DNA from 2 places in the Micromonospora sp. NPDC050695 genome. Region 2 is predicted to be linked to the other one. Evidence: riboswitches for the same ligand, from Rfam matches in the RefSeq annotation. Region 2 holds a riboswitch; the other holds the start of a gene.

Region 1 (9,257 bases), on a different contig from region 2:
TCCACGTCGAACGCCGCGCACACCTCGGCGATCTGGCGCAGCGCCGCGTCGGGCAGGCGTACCCCGGGGAGCCGGCGCCGGGCGGCGGCCACCTGACGGGCGATGTCGGCGTCGGCGTCGGCCCACCGGGCGGCGAAACCGGGCGGGTCGGCGTCGGCGGCGAGTCGCCGGCGGACCACCTCGACCCGGACCGCCGGGTCACGGCTCGCGGCGACCTCGACGGTGAGCCCGAACCGGTCGAGCAGTTGCGGGCGCAGCTCCCCCTCCTCCGGGTTCATGGTGCCGACCAGCAAGAACCGGGCGGCGTGGCTGACCGAGACGCCTTCGCGCTCGACGTGGCTGCGGCCCATCGCCGCCGCGTCCAGCAGCAGGTCGACGAGGTGGTCGTGCAGCAGGTTGACCTCGTCGACGTAGAGCACGCCCCGGTGGGCGGCGGCGAGCAGGCCCGGTTCGAAGGCGCGTACCCCCTCGCCGATGGCCCGCTCCAGATCCAGTGATCCGACCACCCGGTCCTCGGCGGCGCCCACCGGCAGCTCGACGAGGCGGGCCGGGCGGGTCTCGGCGGCGACGTCGGCCGGGTGGGGGCCGTCCGGGCAGGCCGGGTCGGGCTCCGCCGGGTCACAGCCGAAACGGCAGCCCGCCACCCGGCGCACCGGCGGCAGCAGAGCGGCGAGGGCCCGTACGGCGGTCGACTTCGCGGTGCCCTTCTCGCCCCGGACCAGCACCCCGCCGATCGCCGGGGAGACGGCGTTGAGCAGCAGCGCCAGGCGCATGTCGTCCATGCCGAGCACGGCACTGAACGGGTAGGTCACGGTCACTGGGCCTTCTTTCGTTCGCGACTGCGGGGCTCGCACAACCGGCTCACTCCTCGCGCTCACACCCGGTCCTCCAGGTCACCCTCGCTGGCCAGGTACGTGTCGCGGAGCCGGTCGAGGGTGACCGGCTCGGGTTTGGCCCACAGCCCCCGGTCGGCGGCCTCCAGCAGCCGTTCGGTGATGCCGCGCAGCGCCCACGGGTTGGAGCGCTCCAGGAATTCGCGGGTGGTGTCGTCGAAGAGGTACGCGGCGGCCAGGTTCTCGTACATCCAGTCGTCGACGACGCCGGCGGTGGCGTCGTAGCCGAACAGGTAGTCCACGGTGGCGGCCAGCTCGAACGCGCCCTTGTAGCCGTGCCGGCGCATCGCGGCGATCCACTTCGGGTTGACGACCCGGGCCCGGAACACCCGCCGGGTCTCCTCGCCCAGCGTGCGGGTCCGCACGTCGTGCGGCATCGCCGAGTCACCCACGTACGCCTGCGGGGCGCTGCCGGTGAGGTGACGGACCATCGCCACCATCCCGCCGTGGTACTGGAAGTAGTCATCGGAGTCGACGATGTCGTGCTCGCGGGTGTCCTGGTTCTTCACGGCCACCGCGATCCGGGCGAACGAGCGTTCCATGTCGGCGCGCGCCTCCCGCCCGTCCAGGCCCCGGCCGTACGCGTAGCCACCCCACACGGCGTACACCTCGGCAAGGTCGGCGTCGTCGCGCCAGGTGCGGGCGTCGATCAGCGGCAACAACCCGGCGCCGTACGCCCCGGGTTTGGAGCCGAAGATCCGCGCGGTGGCCCGCCGCTCGTCGCCGTGCTCGGCGAGGTCGGCGGTGACGTGGGCGCGCAGGTAGTTGTCCGCGTCCGGCTCGTCGAGGGCGGCGACCCGCCGGACGGCGTCGTCGAGCAGGGTCACGACGTGCGGGAACGCGTCGCGGAAGAACCCGGAGATGCGGACGGTGACGTCGACGCGGGGCCGGCCCAGCTCGGCGGTCGGCACCACCTCGATGCCGGTGACCCGCCGCGACCGGTCGTCCCAGACGGGCCGGCAGCCCAGCAGCGCGAGCACCTCGGCGATGTCGTCGCCCTGCGTCCGCATGGCGCTGGTGCCCCACACGGTCAACCCCACCGAGCGGGGGTACGCGCCGGTGTCGGCGAGGTGCCGGGCCAGCAGCGAGTCCGCGAGGGCCACCCCGACGTCCCAGGCGTTGCGGCTGGGGATGGCCTTCGGGTCGACGGAGTAGAAGTTGCGGCCGGTGGGCAGCACGTTGACCAGGCCCCGGGTGGGCGAGCCGGACGGGCCGGGCGGCACGAACCGGCCGTCGAGCGCGCCGAGGGTGTTGGTCAGCTCGTCGGTGGTGCGCTCCAGCCGGGGCACCAGCTCGGTGGCGGCGAAGCGCAGCACCGCGGCGGCGTCCGGGATCGGCTGGCCGGTCACCTCCGCGACGACCGCGTCGGCCGCGTCCACGGCCCAGCTTAGGGTTTCCATGCCGACGACCAGTCGCCGCGCGAGAGCCTCGATCAGGTCGATGGCGTCGGCGGCGGTGCCGGCCGGGCCGTCCACCGCGTCGGTCAGCGCCGCGGGCAGGGCGATCCGCTGCCCGGGCGTCGCGAGCAGCTCCTGCTCGTCGAGGCCGTACGCGGCGGCGAGGGCCTGCCGCAGGCCGGGCAGGGCGCGGGCGCCTCCCCAGATCTGCGGCGCCCGCAGCACGGCGAGGACGAGGTTGACGCGGGGTTCACCGGTCGGCGCGGCGGCGAGGATGTGCAGCCCGTCGCGGATCTGCACGTCCTTGACCTCGCAGAGGTACCCGTCGAGGTGCAGCACGAAGTCGTCGAAGTCGTCGGCGTCGGGCATCGCCTCGGCGTGCAGGTCGTGGTGCAGTTCGGCGGCGCGGACGAGGTCCCAGATCTGCGCCCGCACGGTGGGCAGCTTGGCCGGGTCGAGGGCCTGCACGGTGGCGTACTCGTCGAGCAGTTGTTCCAGTTTGGCCAGCTCGCCGTAGGTCTCGGCACGGGCCATCGGCGGCACCAGGTGGTCGATGACCACGGCGTGCGCGCGCCGCTTGGCCTGGGTGCCCTCGCCGGGGTCGTTGACGATGAACGGGTAGACCAGCGGCAGGTCACCGAGGACCGCGTCGGGCGCGCAGCCGGCGGCCAGGCCGAGGCCCTTGCCGGGCAGCCACTCCAGGGTGCCGTGCTTGCCGAGGTGCACCACGGCGTCCGCGCCGAAGCCGCCGTCGGCGACCGGCGCGGCCAGCCAGTGGTACGCGGCCAGGTAGTGGTGACTCGGCGGCAGGTCCGGGTCGTGGTAGATGGCGATCGGGTTCTCCCCGAAGCCGCGGGGCGGCTGGATGAGCAGCACCACGTTGCCGAAGCGCAGCCCGGCGAGCACGATGTCGTCGCCGTCGGTGTACAGCTCGCCGGGCGGCTCACCCCAGTGTTCCCGCATCCGTTCGCGCAGCTCGGCGGGGACCTGGTCGAACCACCGCCGGTACGTCCGCCCCGGTATCCGGGCCTCGGCGGCGGCCAACTGCTCCGGGGTGAGCCATTCCACGTCGTGCCCCCCGGCGGCGATCAGCGCGTGGATCAGCGCGTCACCGTCGTCGGGTACCGGGGCGTCGCCCAGGTGGTAGCCGGCGTCGGCCAGCGCGGCGAGCAACCGGACCGCCGAGACGGGGGTGTCCAGCCCGACGGCGTTGCCGACCCGGGAGTGCTTGGTGGGGTACGAGCTGAGCACGACGGCGATCCGCTTGTCGGCGTTGGGCACGTAGCGCAGCCGGGCGTGGCGCACCGCGATGCCGGCGACCCGCGCGGCCCGCTCGGGGTCGGCGGCGTAGACCGAGAGCCCGTCGGCGTCGATCCGCTTGAACGAGAACGGCACGGTGACGATCCGGCCGTCGAACTCGGGGATGGCCACCTGCATCGCGGCGTCCAACGGGGACAGTCCGGCGTCGCTGCCGGCCCATTGTTCGCGGGTGCTGGTGAGACAGAGCGCCTGGATGACCGGCACGTCCAGGGCGGCGAGGGCGCCGACGTCCCAGGCGTCCTCGGCACCGCCGCCGGAGGCGTCCGCGGCGACCGCGCCCCCGGCGGCGAGGACGGTGACCAGCAGCGCGTCGCAGCGGGCGAACAGTCCGAGCGGTCCGGCGCCGGCGGTCAGCCCGCGCAGCGAGCCGCAGAAGATGGGCAGCGGACTGCCACCGGCGTCGCGTACCGCGTCGGCGAGCACGTCGACGAATCCGGTGTTGCCGGCGAGCGCGTGCGCCCGGTAGAAGACGATCCCCACGGTGGGCCGGTCCGGGTCGGCGCGATGATCGCCGTGCACCCCGTACGCCGGTGTGGGCGCGGGTGGGGCGAAACCCTCGCCGGTGAGCAGCACGGTGTCGGAGAGGAACCGGGCCAGCTGGGCGAGGTTGTCCGGCCCGCCCTCGACGAGGTACGCGAGCGCCTGGGTGGCGACCCCGGACGGCACGGTGGAGAGGGCCGTCAGCTCCGCGTCGGGCACCGACTCACCGCCGAGCACGACCGTGGGGCGTCCGCCGGCGAGCACCGCGGCGAGGCCGTCGGGCCACGCCTGCCGGCCTCCGAGCAGGCGTACGACGGCGAGGTCGACCCCGTCGAGCAGGACGGGCACCTCGTCGGCGGCGACCCGGGCCGGGTTGGCCAGGCGGTAGTCGACGCCGCTGGCGCGGGCGGCCAGCAGGTCGGTGTCGGCGGTGGAGAGCAGCAGGATGCGCACGGCAGGCTCCGGACAGTAACGTCGGCACGCTCGCGGGGAAGCGCCTGGCGACGTGGGATGGGCGCGGGGTTCAGCGGGTACCGCGATCCGGCCGGCTCACCGGCGTGCGGCCGGCGGCGACGGGTGGCGCGGCGCGGAACTCAGCGGTGAACGGCGGGAGAGCGCCCGGGTATGGGTGCGGCAGAGCGGCCGTCGCTCAGGTCACGACGATGGTCGTCGGTGACGGAGACGCCGTGCGTCATCGGGTCCTCCTCGGGTGTCCACGCCCTGGGGTACATCCGACGGCCGAAGTATCCTGGCTTCCGGATCGACGCTCTCCCCCGGCCTTCCAACCGCAGACACACGGCCGTGACTCACGAGGGGGGATCACTCCCCGGTGACAGTGGCGGGACCGCGTCGGATTCGCACCGACTTCCTTCACTGCCGTCAGGCCGCGAATGCTGCCACACCGCCGCGCCGCCGGTCAACGCGCACGCCTGCATCGGACGGCGGCGCTCGCCACAGTGAACTGCGAAGATGCCGGCGGGGGGCCTCTCGTCGCAGTCGCGGGCTGCCGAGCCGGTTCGTCGACGGCGGAGGGATCCCACGGCTGGGCAGTGTGTGCGCGGCCCCCTTTGGAGCTGATGTCGTAGACGATTCAGCTCCAAAGGGGGCCATGGACGCCCCATCACCGGGTGTGGCCTTCCGGTTCGGCCCGGCTCCCGGTCCGCATTCGTTGCGGGCGGGCCGGCGGGCGCCAAAGAACGAACACATGATCAGCCCGGGGTCACTCACGCTGAGAGCGACGCGGCCGGCGAGTCAACGACAGCCAGCCAAGGAAGCGCGCGTGCATCACGGCAAGGTCGGGGCGACCGCCGAGACCGTACAAGTCGTGGATGGCCTCGTTCATGCAGGACGTCAGGTAAAGGGCCAGCGCCAGCGAGTGGCCGTAGAACTCGGCGACGAGATCGAGTTGCGCGCGGGAACATGGCCACGCGGCGGCACAGTTGCGGCACAACCAGGCGGGGCGCATGGGCAGGTGGGGGCGGGACCGCAGGCTCACACCACGACCCTGCTCACCGCAACCCCAGCGATCCATCACAGAGGGTGATTACTCAACGGATAACTCTCATCCGCCCTCCGGATGGCATCCCGGCATGCCATCTGACTACTGGATAAGCTGACCCTCGGCCCTTGAGCAGGAAGGGAGCCTGCCGTGAGCGTCCGCACAACTACCGCGCTTACCACTGACGACCTGCTGTGGGACACCACCGATATGCTCGATGCCTTGGCCGCTCGCGACCTCGCTCAGGTATTCCGCCTCGTCCAGCGAGCCACCCGCGCCAGCCAAACCACCCTCGGTGTCGCCACCGGCCTCAGCCAGGCTCAGGTCAGCGAGATCACCAGCGGTGCCCGCCGGGTCAGCAGCATCGATGTCCTCACCCGCATCTGCGCCGGCCTGTCCATGCCACGCCATGCACGCATGGCGCTCCTCCTAGGCGAACGCGAGCCGGCCCCGGACCTCGCCGGCCAGCAGGCCGGCAAGGCAATGCGGGACCGATGCGCTGATGTCACCGCCATCTATTCCAGCCGATCGGATTTCATGGCGGAGGCGCCTCCGCAAGCCCTCTTCGACCATGCGACGGACATCCGAGCGTCCGGCCTTTCACTCAACCTCATCTGTCAGCAGTACGCCGACAACCGCCTCCTGAAACTTCTCGCCGCGGGCACCCGCCTCCGATGCCTGTTCCTTGACCCGGCCGGCGAGGCGATCAGGCGGCAGGAGCGTGAGGACGACTATCCAGACGGACACCTCAGGGCGCTCACCGAACTCAACATCCAGAACCTGGCCCGCCGCATTCGCGACCGGCTCCCCGCGAATGCCCGAGACAACCTCGCCATCGGCGTCTACGACGAGTCCATTCGCGCCAACGTCCTTCTGATCGATGGTCGACTCTGCGTTGTCCAGCACTACCTACCGCAGATGCGAGGTGTCGACTGCCCGACCATGGTCATCGAGCGCAGCGCCGGCCCCTCCGGTCTTTACCCGATATTCGACGATATGTTCAGCTCGCTATGGGAGCGCAGCCGCCAGCTATGACCGACTACGCCCGCCTCCTCCCCCTCGCACAGGAGGCCGTTGACCTGGCACACGACCTGATGCGGACGCTTCAGCCCGGTGCGCTGACCTTCAAGGGTGACCGCGACATGGCCTCGGACGTGGATTACGCCATCGAGCGAGCGGTCCGCGAGCACCTGGCCGCCAAGGCGCCTGACATCGGATTCCTCGGCGAGGAGTACGGCACCAGCGGCGACACCAGCGCACTGACCTGGGCACTCGATCCGGTCGACGGCACCGTCAACTTCATCCACGGCTCGCCCCTGTGCGCGATCTCCCTCGGCCTCATCCACCGCACACGCGCCGTCCTTGGTGTCATCGACCTCCCGTTCCTCGGCACCCGCTACCACGCCGTCCAGGGGCACGGAGCCTATGCCGACAACCGACGCATCCGCGCCAGCCAGGTCACCGATCTCCGGGACGCCGTCGTCGCCATTGGCGACTATGCAGTCGGTGCCGAGGCCAGGCGGAAGAACACCGAGCGACTTGCCATCACCGAGCAGCTCGCCCGACACGTCCAACGGATACGCATGCACGGGTCAGCCGCGATCGACCTCGCCTGGTTGGCTCACGGCCGGATCGACGCGTTCGTCATGCTCAACAACAATCCCTGGGACACCATCGCGGGCGTCGTCATCGCCAAAGAGGCTGGCGCGCTGGTGGTCGACATCGACGGCACGCCCCACGACGTGAACGCTGCCGCCACAATCGGTGGCAGCGAGCTGATCCTTCCGCCCGTCCTCACGCTCATCCGGCGATCACTCACACAGGTGAACCCCGCTTGAGCCCACTCACGGCCTGACCGTCTCAGTGGGCACGGCGCTCCGGGTGTGCCCGGTTCCACACCCGCATCCGCTCCGGGTAGCCGGTGCGCGCCGCCTCGTACAGCGGCACCGCGTGCTTGCGGGCGATGGCGCCCGCCGCCCGTGGCGTGCCGGTGCGGCGGCGGATCCACTCACCGTCGTGGGCGATCGCCACCACGGTCGTGTCGGTGGCGGTGGTCTCCGGCTCCAGGTAGAACTCCACCCCGCGCCGGCTGGCGACGAACGCCTCCAGCGCCGCGAGGTCGTCGCGGGTCGCCTCCCGGTCCAGCTTGGTCGGGGTCGTCTCGGCACCCCGCGACCGCCGGTTGAACCAGCCCATGGCCCACCCCTCTCCTCGACGCTCCCACCAGTGCAGCACCGAATCCTGGTAATCCGCTGCATGCCGGATGGGAGCAACCTGATTCGCGTCGGGTGGAACCCGCGACGCCCGTGCGGTGTCATGAGGGTGATCGGAGCGGAGGTTTCCCTGGACGACCATGTGCTCGTCACCCGCGCTCGGGCAGGTGACCTGGAGGCGTACGACCGCCTGGTCGCCCGGCACACCGCGTCCGCGTACCGGACGGCGGTGCTGCTCGGCGCGGGCCCGGACTCCGAGGACGTCATCCAGGAGGCGTTCGTGAAGGCGTACCGCAAGCTCTCCCGCTATCGCGGTGAGTCGTCCTTCCGCTCCTGGCTGCTGGCGATCGTCGCCAACGAGACGCGCAACCTGCACCGCTCGCGCAGCCGGCGGGACGGGCTGGTGCTGCGGGCCGCGGCGGCCGGTCCAGCGTCGGAGGCCGCCGAGGACGGGGCGGTCGGCGCGGTTCTCGCCGGGGAGCGCCGCAGCGCGCTGGTACACGCGTTGCGCCAGTTGCCGGTACGCGACCGCGAGGTGATCGTCTGTCGGTTCTTCCTCGACCTCAGCGAGGAGGAGACCGCGGAGACGTTGGGTTGGCCCCGGGGCACGGTGAAGTCGCGGACGTCGCGGGCGTTGGCGAAGCTGCGCGGCCTGCTCGACCGCGAGGAGGTCCGGCATGGGTGACCTCGAGCGGGAACTGCGTGACCTCTCCACCTGGCTGGACACGCCCGCCGCGCCCGACGTGACCGTCCGCGTCCGCGCACGGCTCGCCGCACCGCGCCGACGCCGGTGGCGAATGTACGCGGCCGCGGCTCTCGCCGCCCTGCTGGTGGCGGCGCTGCCGCCGGCCCGGGCCGCCGTCGCCGACGCCGTCGGCGGGCTGCTGCGCTTCGCGGGTGTCAGCATCGCCCCGTCGTCGGGGCGGCCCGCCGGCACTCCGTCGCCGCTGCCGTCGCAGCGCACGGCCGCCATCGCCGAGGCGCAGCGGGGGGTGCGCTTTCCGATCCGCGTACCGGCACGGCTGGGGCCGCCCGAGCAGGTGCTCGTGGCGGACCCCGACCCCACGGGCGGCCACCGCGTGGCGACGCTGCTCTACCGCGGGGGCACGCTGCGCATCGACGCCTTCGACGGCCGCCTCAACCTGGCCTTCCACAAGGAGACCAGTCGACCCGACGCGGAGTGGGTCCAGGTCGACGGCGACTTCGCGGTCTGGGTCGGCAGCCCACACGTGCTGTCCTACGTGGACCGTTCCGGCCGCGTCCACCGGGAGACCGCCCGGCTGGCCGCCTCGACCCTGATCTGGCAGGACGGCGACGTGAGCTACCGGCTCGAGGGTGATCTCGGCAGGCTCGAGGCGATCGAGATCGCCGAGTCGATGACCTAGGAACCCGGCGGCTCCGAGCGGTGTCGTGATGATGCGACACACAACTCGCTTCATCGACGCATCGGAGGGTG
Region 2 (9,257 bases):
CGACCCCTGATCCTGGTGTCAGGTCTTCCACCGAGCAACCCTGAGCCCTGGCACGCCCCGCTACGCGCGTGGCCACACCTGGATCAGGAACTTCTCGTGACCGGCCGGGAAGCTCGGCCCCCCGTCGTCGTCCATCGACGCACACAACGCCTCATCGATCTCGACAGGCTCAATGTGCCACCTGTCGAACGCTCGGCCGAGCTCCTGCCTCCCACGGACGTAGAGACGCGCACGGTAACCACCCGCCGCCGGGATCTCGATGAAGAGGTCGGTCGGTCCTTCGGTCACGATGCTGGCACGGAGGTCACCCGCGAATAGCTCGCAATCACTGGCGTCCTGCTCCTCCCACCCATCGTTCGCCGCGGGCGAGACCGGTTGCTGGGGAGGCTCCCCTGTCCACAATTGCAGGGTCACCTCGGCCTCGTGACCGCTCCCGGCACTCCTGACGGCGAGCCAACCCGTGCCGCCGCTCAATCGGCCTTTGATCGGAGGGCGAGGGTGTTCATATGTGGTGGTTGCAGGGGTTTGAAGGTAGAAAGATGAGTATTCAACGAAGACGAGCCCGGACGAATGAGCCGCCGGCGTGGATGGCGAGAGATGCACGAGCCGTCGCGGCCGGCTAATTAGCGGGCCGAGGTGTCCCGGACGGGTCGCACGTGCCGGAAGGCGGCCAGCAGGGCGGTGACGAGGCCGGCCGCCAGCAGAATCCTGACCACGTTGAACAGCACCGTGTCGCCCGTGGAGTGCGGCGGGAAGATGTCCTTGATGAGCCAGCCGACGCCCAACCCCAGCCCCAGGCAGGCGTGCATAGCCGCCCGCAGGCGCGGCGAAGGCTGCGGACGCCCGAAGATCCGGGGCACCCTCGTGCCGCCACGGCTCCTGGCGAAGAGCACAGCGGCGAGGGCCAGATTGGCCGCGGCGACCACCCGGCCAGAACCACGTCCACGGATCCCATGAGGCCACACGCTAGCGGAGGGACGCCAGCGGCCAGGTTTCCGGAGATCGGCTCATGCCGACCGAGCGCATCGCTGGACCATCCCGGCGGGCGATGCGGCGGGACGTCGGCGATGCTGGGCGCATGGAGTACGTGTCCAGAGTGCCGCGACCGCCGCTCGACGGGCTGATCGACGACCTTTACTACCTGGAGGGCACGTCGCCGTACGCCCGGCTGATGCTGCCGGCAAGTCCGGCGGCGTTCCTCATCGTCAACCTCGGGGCACCCTTGCGCATCCGCGCGGGCACCGACATCGAGACGGCCGAGTACGCCGACGGCTGCGTGGTCACCGTGCCCACCCGCGCGTTGGAGTTCGGCTACCCGCCCCGGACCCGGTCCGTCGGCGTGCACTTCAAGCCGTGGGGGGTGGCGCCGTTCCTGCCGATGCCCGCGGCCGGGCTGTGTGACCGGCCGGTGACGATGGAGCAGGTGTGGGGTCGATCGGCCGTCGCCGAGCTGCGCGACCGGCTGGCCACGGCCGACGGACCGCACGAGATGCTGACGGTGCTCGAGGAGGGGCTGATCCGCCGGCTGCATGAGACCGCCGGCCTGGGGCTGGTCCGCCATACCGGCAGCGTCATCGCGGCGACCGGCGGCGCGGTGGCGATCGGCGACCTGAGGGTTTCCGCCGGTGTCAGCAGCACCCATCTGGCACAGCGGTTCAAGGAGCTCGTCGGCGTCACGCCGAAGCGGCTGGCCCGCTCCTACCGTTTCGCCGCCGCCGTGTTGGCGATCAACCCCGCCGAACCGATCGACTGGGGCGAGCTCGCCAGTCGCGCTGGCTATTTCGACCAGGCCCACTTCGGCCACGAGTTCCGGGCCTTCACCGGGCTGACACCGACCCGGTACGTCGACGTCCGGCAGCGGTTCCTGCGCGAACATCCCGGCCACGTGCTGGACAACTGGCCGCTGCCGGCCGATTGATTTCGTACCAGAGCGACGGCTCAGGGCACGCTAACTTGGGGGCACCCAACGCAGAGGAGAGCCCGTGGGCACGGTGGTCATGTACAGCTCGGTGTCGGTGGACGGCTTCATCGCGGACGAGAACGACCAGCCCGGGCCGCTGTTCGACTGGCTGTCCAGCGGTGACGTCCCGTTGGACGACAGCGGCGTGCTGAAGGTGTCGCAGACGTCCTACGACCACACCCGGCCGTACTGGGACTCGATCGGGGTGACAATCGTCGGCCGCCGCGTGTTCGACATGACGGACGGCTGGGACGGGAAGCCTCCGGGCGGGATCGACCACGTGGTCGTCGTGACGCACCGGCCGGCGCCCGAGGGCTGGGATCCCGAGGCGCCGTTTCACTTCGTCGACGGCGTCGAGGCAGCCGTGGCCAGGGCGCAGGAACTCGCCGGTGACCGCATCGTCGAGGTCGCCGCCGGTGACGTCGGCGGCCAGGCGCTCGCCGCGGGCCTGATCGACGAGGTACGCATGGACGTCGTACCCGTCGTGTTCGGGTCCGGCAAACGCTACTTCGGGTCGGCCCACGCCCAGCACCTGCTGGAGGACCCGGACGTGGTGCAGGGCAACCGGGTGCTTCACCTGCGCTACCGGGTACGCCGTTGACCGACCTGAGCGGGCACACGAAGAGCCCGCCGCGCTCGTGCTCCTGCGCGCGTCCTCGATCACGTGATGCTCAGCAGTCGTCGACGAGCCGATTCACCTACTGAGCATCACGTGATCGAGGATCTGCGGCGGTCAGAAGTCGTCGTCGAACGCCACGGTGCCGGTCACTCCGACCTGGTAGGCCGACACCCGCCGTTCGAAGAAGTTGGACAGTTCCTGCACGTCCTGCAACTCCATGAAGGCGAACGGGTTGGCCGACCCGAAGTGCGGCGCGATGCCGAGTTGGGCGAGGCGCCGGTCGGCGACGTGCTGGAGGTACTCCCGCACGTCCGCGAGGGTCAGCCCGGGTACACCCTGGCCCACCAGGTCCTCGGCGAACTGGACCTCACACTCGACGGCCTCGGTGAGCATCTGGCGGACCTGGTCGGCGAGGTCGTCGTCGAACAGGTCGGGCTCCTCGGCGCGGACGGTGTCCACCACGTCGAACGCGAACGCCATGTGCATGGACTCGTCGCGGAACACCCAGTTGGTGCCGGAGGCGAGGCCGTGCAGCAGGCCCCGGGAGCGCAGGAAGTAGACGTAGGCGAACGCGCCGTAGAAGAACAGCCCCTCGATGCAGGCGGCGAAGCAGATCAGGTTGAGCAGGAACGTGCGCCGGTCCTCCCGGGTCCGCAGCTCGCGCAGGTCGTGCAGGGAGTCGATCCAGCGGAAGCAGAACTCGGCCTTGCGGCGGATCGACGGGATGTTCTCGATGGCCGCGAAGGCCGCGTACCGCTCGGTCTCGTCGGGCACGTACGTGTCGAGCAGGTTGAGGTAGAACTGGACGTGCACCGCCTCCTCGAACAGCTGCCGGGACAGGTAGAGGCGGCCCTCGGGGCTGTTGACGTGCTGGTAGAGGTTGAGCACCAGGTTGTTGGCGACGATCGTGTCGCCGGTGGCGAAGAACGCCACGAGGCGGCTGACGAGGTGCCGCTCGGCCGGCGAGAGCTTGTCCAGGTCGGCGAGGTCGGCGTGCAGGTCGACCTCCTCGACCGTCCAGGTGTTGCGGATGGCGTCGCGGAACCGGTCGAAGAAGTGCGGGTAGCGCATCGGGCGCAGGGTGAGGTCCATCCCGGGGTCGAGCAGCATGTGCGTGGTCCTCGTGTCGGTGGTGGCGTCGGCGGCGGTCACTGGCAGGCCTCGCACGACTCGGGGTTCTCCAGCGAGCAGGCCAGCGCATCCGCGTCGACAGCGCCGACAGCGGTGGCAGCGCCGACAGCGCCGACCGCGCCGAGGGCGCCGACAGCGGTGGCAGCGCCGACCGCGCCGAGAGCACCGGGCGCGCCGACGGCGACGGTGGCCTGCTGGATCCGCGTGGCGGGGCGCGAGCGCAGGTAGTAGGTGGTCTTCAGGCCGGCCTTCCAGGCGTACAGGTACATCGAGGAGAGCTTGCCGATGGTGGGCGAGGCCAGGAACAGGTTCAGCGACTGGGACTGGTCGATGAACGGCGCGCGGGCGGCGGCCAGGTCGATCAGCGCCCGCTGCGGCAGCTCCCACGCGGTGCGGAACAGCTCCCGGACGCCGGCGGGCAGCTCCGGGATGTCCTGCACCGAGCCCTCGGCACGCTTGATCGCCGAGCGGATCTCCTCGGTCCACAGGCCACGGGCCTTCAGCTCACCGACCAGGGCCGTGTTGACCTGGAGGAACTCCCCGGACAGGGTTTCGCGCTTGAACAGGTTGGACACCTGCGGCTCGACGCACTCGTAGCAGCCGGCGATCGAGGCGATGGTGGCGGTCGGGGCGACAGCCACCAGCAGCGAGTTGCGCAGCCCGTACGCCTCGACCCGCTCGCGCAGCGCGTCCCACCGCGCGGTCTGCGTACCCTCGACGCCCCACAGGTCCGGCTGGAGCTGGCCCCGCGCGGCGCGGGTCTGCGGGTACGCCGGGTGCGCGCCGAAGCGGCGCGCCACATCGGCGGAGGTCTCCAGCGCGGTCAGGTACAACTCCTCGCTGACCCGGGTGGACAGCTCCCGCGCGGCCGGCGAGTCGAACGGGAGCCGCAACGCGAAGAACACGTCCTGAAGGCCCATCAGCCCGAGCCCGACGGGGCGCCAGCGCGGGTTGCTCGCCGCCGCCTGTGGGGTCGGGTAGTAGTTGATGTCGATGACCCGGTCGAGGAACGTCACGGCGGTGCGGACCGTGGCGCGCAGCCGCTCCCAGTCGAGGTCGCCGTCGGCGAGGTGGGCGGCGAGGTTCACCGAGCCGAGGTTGCACACGGCGGTCTCGGCGTCGCTGGACACCTCGATGATCTCGGTGCACAGGTTGGACAGGTGCACCACGTCGCCGTCTTCGGCGGTCTGGTTGCACAGCCGGTTGGCGGCGTCCTTGAAGGTCATCCACCCGTTGCCGGTCTGGGCGAGGGTGCGCATCATCTTGCCGTACAGCTCCCGCGCCGGCACCTGCCGCACGTAGCGGCCCTGTGCCTCGGCGGCCCGGTACGCGGCGTCGAACCGCTCCCCCCACAGGTCGGGCAGCTCGGGCACCTCGTGCGGGTCGAACAGCGACCACACCTCGTCGGCCTCGACCCGGCGCATGAACTCGTCCGGGATCCAGTTGGCCAGGTTCAGGTTGTGGGTGCGGCGGGCGTCCTCGCCGGTGTTGTCCCGCAGTTGCAGGAACTCCTCGATGTCCGGGTGCCACGGCTCCAGGTAGACGCAGGCCGCGCCCTTGCGCCGGCCGCCCTGGTTGACCGCGGCCACGCTGGCGTCCAGCGTGCGCAGCCACGGCACGATCCCGTTGGACTGCCCGTTCGTGCCGCGGATCAGCGCGCCCCGGGACCGGACCCGGGAGTACGCGATGCCGATGCCGCCGGCGAACTTGGACAGGTTCGCGACCTGCGCGTACCGCTGGTAGATGGAGTCCAACTCGTCGCGCGGGGAGTCGACCAGGTAGCAGGAGGACATCTGGGTGTGCCGGGTACCGGAGTTGAACAGCGTCGGTGAGCTGGGCAGGTAGGCCAGGCTGGACATCAGCCGGTAGAAGCCGACCGCCTCGTCGGGGGTGGTGGACAGGCCACAGGCCACCCGCAGCAGCCAGTACTGCGGAGTCTCCAGCACCAGCCGGGTGCTCGGGTGGCGCAGCAGGTACCGGTCGTAGACCGTGCGCAACCCGAAGTACTCGAAGCGCCGGTCGCCGTCCGGGTCGACGGCGTCGTCGAGCATGGTGGCGTGCGCGGCGACGAACGCGGCGGTCTCGTCGCCGATCAGGCCCTCCGCGTGACCGGTCCGGATCGCCGCGCTGAACGAGGTGACGCCCTGGCGGCGGACCTCCTTGTCGACGTAGACGGCCAGCAGGCGGGCGGCCAGGCGGGAGTACTGCGGCTCTTCGCCGATCATCTCGGCGGCGGTCTGGATGGACAGCCGGTCCAGCTCGGCGGTGGTCGCGCCGTCGTAGAGGCCGCTGATCGTGCGGGTGGCGACCCGCAGCGGGTCGACGTCGGTGAGGTCGTCGGTCCACCGCTCGACCGCCCGGACGATCCTGTTGACGTCCACCGCCTCGGTGGCGCCGTCGCGCTTGCGGACGCGCATCTGCGTCCGGCGGGGGGCCGCGCCGCTGGCGGCCGGGGCTACCTCGGTAACTGTCACCACTCGCTCCTCGGAGTTCGAGACCTGATGGTCCGGACACGAGGAGACAGACACCGGCGGACGCCACGCCGCGACGGCGTGGGTCAGGTGGCGTCGGCCGTCCCACGCGGCCTCGGACCGCCGTACGCCCGGGTGTGGGCGTACGGCGCGCTGGCAGGTCTTCGGACTCGCGGGCACGACCGGGTTCGCCGGTCTCCTACTGGCCGTCGCTTCCCAGGCCGTGTGGTGGCCCAGTGCTGATGACGGCGGTCGTTCCCACTCACCGCTGCGGGACAGTCCCGGATTTCCACCGGGTTCCCTGTTGCCTCGACCACTCCGGGTGAGCGGCCGAACCAGCTGCGCTCGACACCATATATAGGGACGCCGTGGTTGTCACACCCCACATGTCGGGCCGGGCGTGTCGGTGACACCCGTCACCGGAGGGCGGGTCAGTTCCCGACGGTGACCGGCTGCGGCACGCGCGAGCGGCGTTCGACCGCGAAGCTGACTGCCGCCAGGCCCAGTCCGAGGATCGCCAGGACCACGCCCACCCAGGCCGGCGCGAGGTAGCCGAACCCGGCGGCGATGGCGACGCTGCCCAGGGCGGCGCCGAGGCTGTTCGCGATGTTCATGGCCGACTGGTTCATCGCCGCGCCCATCAGCTGGGCGCCCGGCGCCACCGTGATGAGGCGGGCCTGCAGGACCGGCCCCAGGTAGAGGCTGGTCGCGCCGACCAGGAACGCGCCCACGAACAGGCCGGCGGGGTTCGACGCGACGAGGCCGAACACGGCGATGCTCACGATCATCGCGACGAAGCCGACGATCATGCTGCGGCGCAGGTCCCGGTCCGCGAGCCAGCCGCCCAGGGCGTTGCCGACGGTCATGCCGAGACCCACCGCGACGAGCGCCCACGGCACGGTCGCGGCGGAGAGGCCGGCGACGTCGGTGGTGACCGGAGCGATGTACGTGTCGACCGCGAAGAAGCCGGCGAAGCCGATCGCCCCGGTGGCCGCGACCAGCCACACCTGCCTGGTCCGCAGGGCCCGCAGCTCGGCGGCGGGCGAGCCCTCCACCGCCGCGGCGACCTCCGGGACGACCGCCAGCACGGCCAACAGGGTGAGCACGAAGACCCCGGCGATGACCAGGTACGCGGTGCGCCAGCCGGCCGCCTGCCCGAGTCGGGTGATCAGGGGTACGCCGACCACGTTGCTCACGGTCAGTCCGCTGAGCACGGCGGCGAAGCCGCGGGCCTCGTTGCCGGGGCCCAGCAGGGTCGCTGCGAGCAGGCCGGCCGCCCCGAAGTACGCGCCGTGCGGCAGGGCCGCGACGAACCGTGCCACCAGCACCAGGTCGAACGTCGGGGCGGTCGCCGACGCGACGGTGCCGACGGTGAAGAGGACGAGCAGGCCGAGCACCAGCTTCTTGCGGGGCAGGCGCGCGCTCAGCGCGGCGATGAGCGGGGCGCCCACGACCACCCCGAGCGCGTACGCGGTGATCATCCAGCCCGCGCGGGCCACCGCGTCGGACGGCGACCGCGCGTACTGCTCGGACAGCAGGTCGCGGCCGATGTCGGGCAGCAGGCCCATCGCCACGAACTCGGTCAGACCGACGGCCACACCGCCCAGGGCCAGGGCGGCCACCGCCGAGAGCCGTCGATTTCTGCTCAATCCATCCACCGGGAGAATTTAGCAACAGCGTTGCGTAATAGGGTGGCGAGATGACGCGCACCACAGCCGACGTGACGTTCCTGCGCGGCTACAACCAGGCGCTGGTCATGGCGGTGGGGCGTACCGTGCCGACGTTCGAGCGGTCGACCATCGTCCAGGCCACCGGCCTGACACCACAGGCGGTCTCCAAGGTGATCGCCCGCCTGACCGCCGACGGCCTGATCCGTACCGCCGGCGTCCGCCGCCCGGGCATCGGCAAACCCGCGGTCGTCTACGAGCTGGTCCCCGACAGCCGGTACGCCATCGGCGCCCACGTCGCCCGGCGCACGCTGCGCCTGGTGCTCGTCGACCTGGCCGGCGCGGTGCACCACTCGGCGGTCAGCCCGCTGCCCGACGACTTCACCCCGCAGCAGCTGCTGCACGCCCTGCGCACCGGCATCGGCGCGATCACCGCGGGCCGGGATCTGCGGGGCCGGCTCACCGGCGTCGGCATCGGGATGATCGGCCCGCTGGACCACGAGCACGGCCTGGTCCGCGACGCCCACGGTCTGCGGCACTGGCACGACGTACCGCTGCGCGAGCTCGCCGAGGCGCACCTCGGCCTGCCGGTCCACCTCGACAAGGACGTCACCGCGGGGGTCACGGCCGAGGCCTGGCGGCACGGCGGAACCTTCGGCGACGCGGTCCTCATCATGGTCGAGTCCGGCATCGGCGGCGGCTTCTGGCTGGGCGGCACGGCCCACCGGGGCGCACACACCAACGCCGGCGAGTTCGGCCACACCGTCGTCGAACTCGACGGCCCGCTCTGCGTGTGCGGACGCCACGGATGCCTGGAGATCGTGCACAACCGGGCCGCCGAGGCCGGCGACATCGCCCGGGCCGCGCGGGTCCTGGCGGTCGGCGTCGTCAACCTGCTGCAGACCCTCGACCTCGCCCACGTGGTGCTGGCGGGCGCCGACCTGCTGCGGTACGCGCAGCCCTACCTCGCGGCGGTCGAGGAGGCCGTGCACACCGACGTGCCGCGCGCCGACTGGCTCACCACCGACGTCACCCTCTCCAGCCTGGGCGCCGACGTGATCGCGGCGGGCGCCGCCATGCAGGTCCTCGACCGGCACTACGGCGTGCCGGAACTCGCCCTGCTCCAGGGGTGACGATCAGCGGTTCAAAGATTTGATGTATCGGGCCAATCGGCGAGGCGACCACAGCTCGCGATCCCTCATCAAAACGCACGTCCGAGTCCATCGACGTCGTTGACGCACCGGATCAAGCCTCCGTATACTCCCAGTGATCATCCGATCTTTCCCCGAGCCGGGCGAGGAGCGCATGCCGCAGATCACTGCCGTCACCGTCGAGGACGTCCGCTTCCCCACCTCCCTGACCGCCGACGGGTCCGACGCCATGAACAAGGACGGTGACTACTCGGCGGC

Evidence for each region. Region 2 has a riboswitch for cobalamin ahead of AB0H52_RS06495 (ribonucleoside-diphosphate reductase subunit alpha). Riboswitches for the same ligand answer to the same signal wherever they lie in the genome.
Region 1: linked by a shared signal. The riboswitch ahead of cobN (cobaltochelatase subunit CobN) and the one ahead of AB0H52_RS06495 (ribonucleoside-diphosphate reductase subunit alpha) in region 2 are both predicted to bind cobalamin.

What each region holds. Positions count from the first base shown of each region.
Region 1 is NZ_JBFAHZ010000013.1:8,054-17,310, reverse strand. It holds gene AB0H52_RS12630 (VWA domain-containing protein) at 1-878, opposite strand, end outside; gene cobN (cobaltochelatase subunit CobN) at 875-4,543, opposite strand; cobalamin riboswitch at 4,832-4,961, opposite strand; gene AB0H52_RS12620 (hypothetical protein) at 5,310-5,585, opposite strand; gene AB0H52_RS12615 (DUF5919 domain-containing protein) at 5,739-6,623, shown strand; gene AB0H52_RS12610 (inositol monophosphatase family protein) at 6,620-7,426, shown strand; gene AB0H52_RS12605 (hypothetical protein) at 7,449-7,784, opposite strand; gene AB0H52_RS12600 (RNA polymerase sigma factor) at 7,905-8,486, shown strand; gene AB0H52_RS12595 (hypothetical protein) at 8,479-9,186, shown strand.
Region 2 is NZ_JBFAHZ010000006.1:113,260-122,516, reverse strand. It holds gene AB0H52_RS06520 (hypothetical protein) at 61-414, opposite strand; gene AB0H52_RS06515 (hypothetical protein) at 624-926, opposite strand; gene AB0H52_RS06510 (helix-turn-helix domain-containing protein) at 1,079-1,918, shown strand; gene AB0H52_RS06505 (dihydrofolate reductase family protein) at 1,983-2,561, shown strand; gene AB0H52_RS06500 (ribonucleotide-diphosphate reductase subunit beta) at 2,694-3,689, opposite strand; gene AB0H52_RS06495 (ribonucleoside-diphosphate reductase subunit alpha) at 3,728-6,127, opposite strand; cobalamin riboswitch at 6,319-6,536, opposite strand; gene AB0H52_RS06490 (MFS transporter) at 6,613-7,839, opposite strand; gene AB0H52_RS06485 (ROK family protein) at 7,881-8,981, shown strand; gene AB0H52_RS06480 (L-fuconate dehydratase) at 9,154-9,257, shown strand, end outside.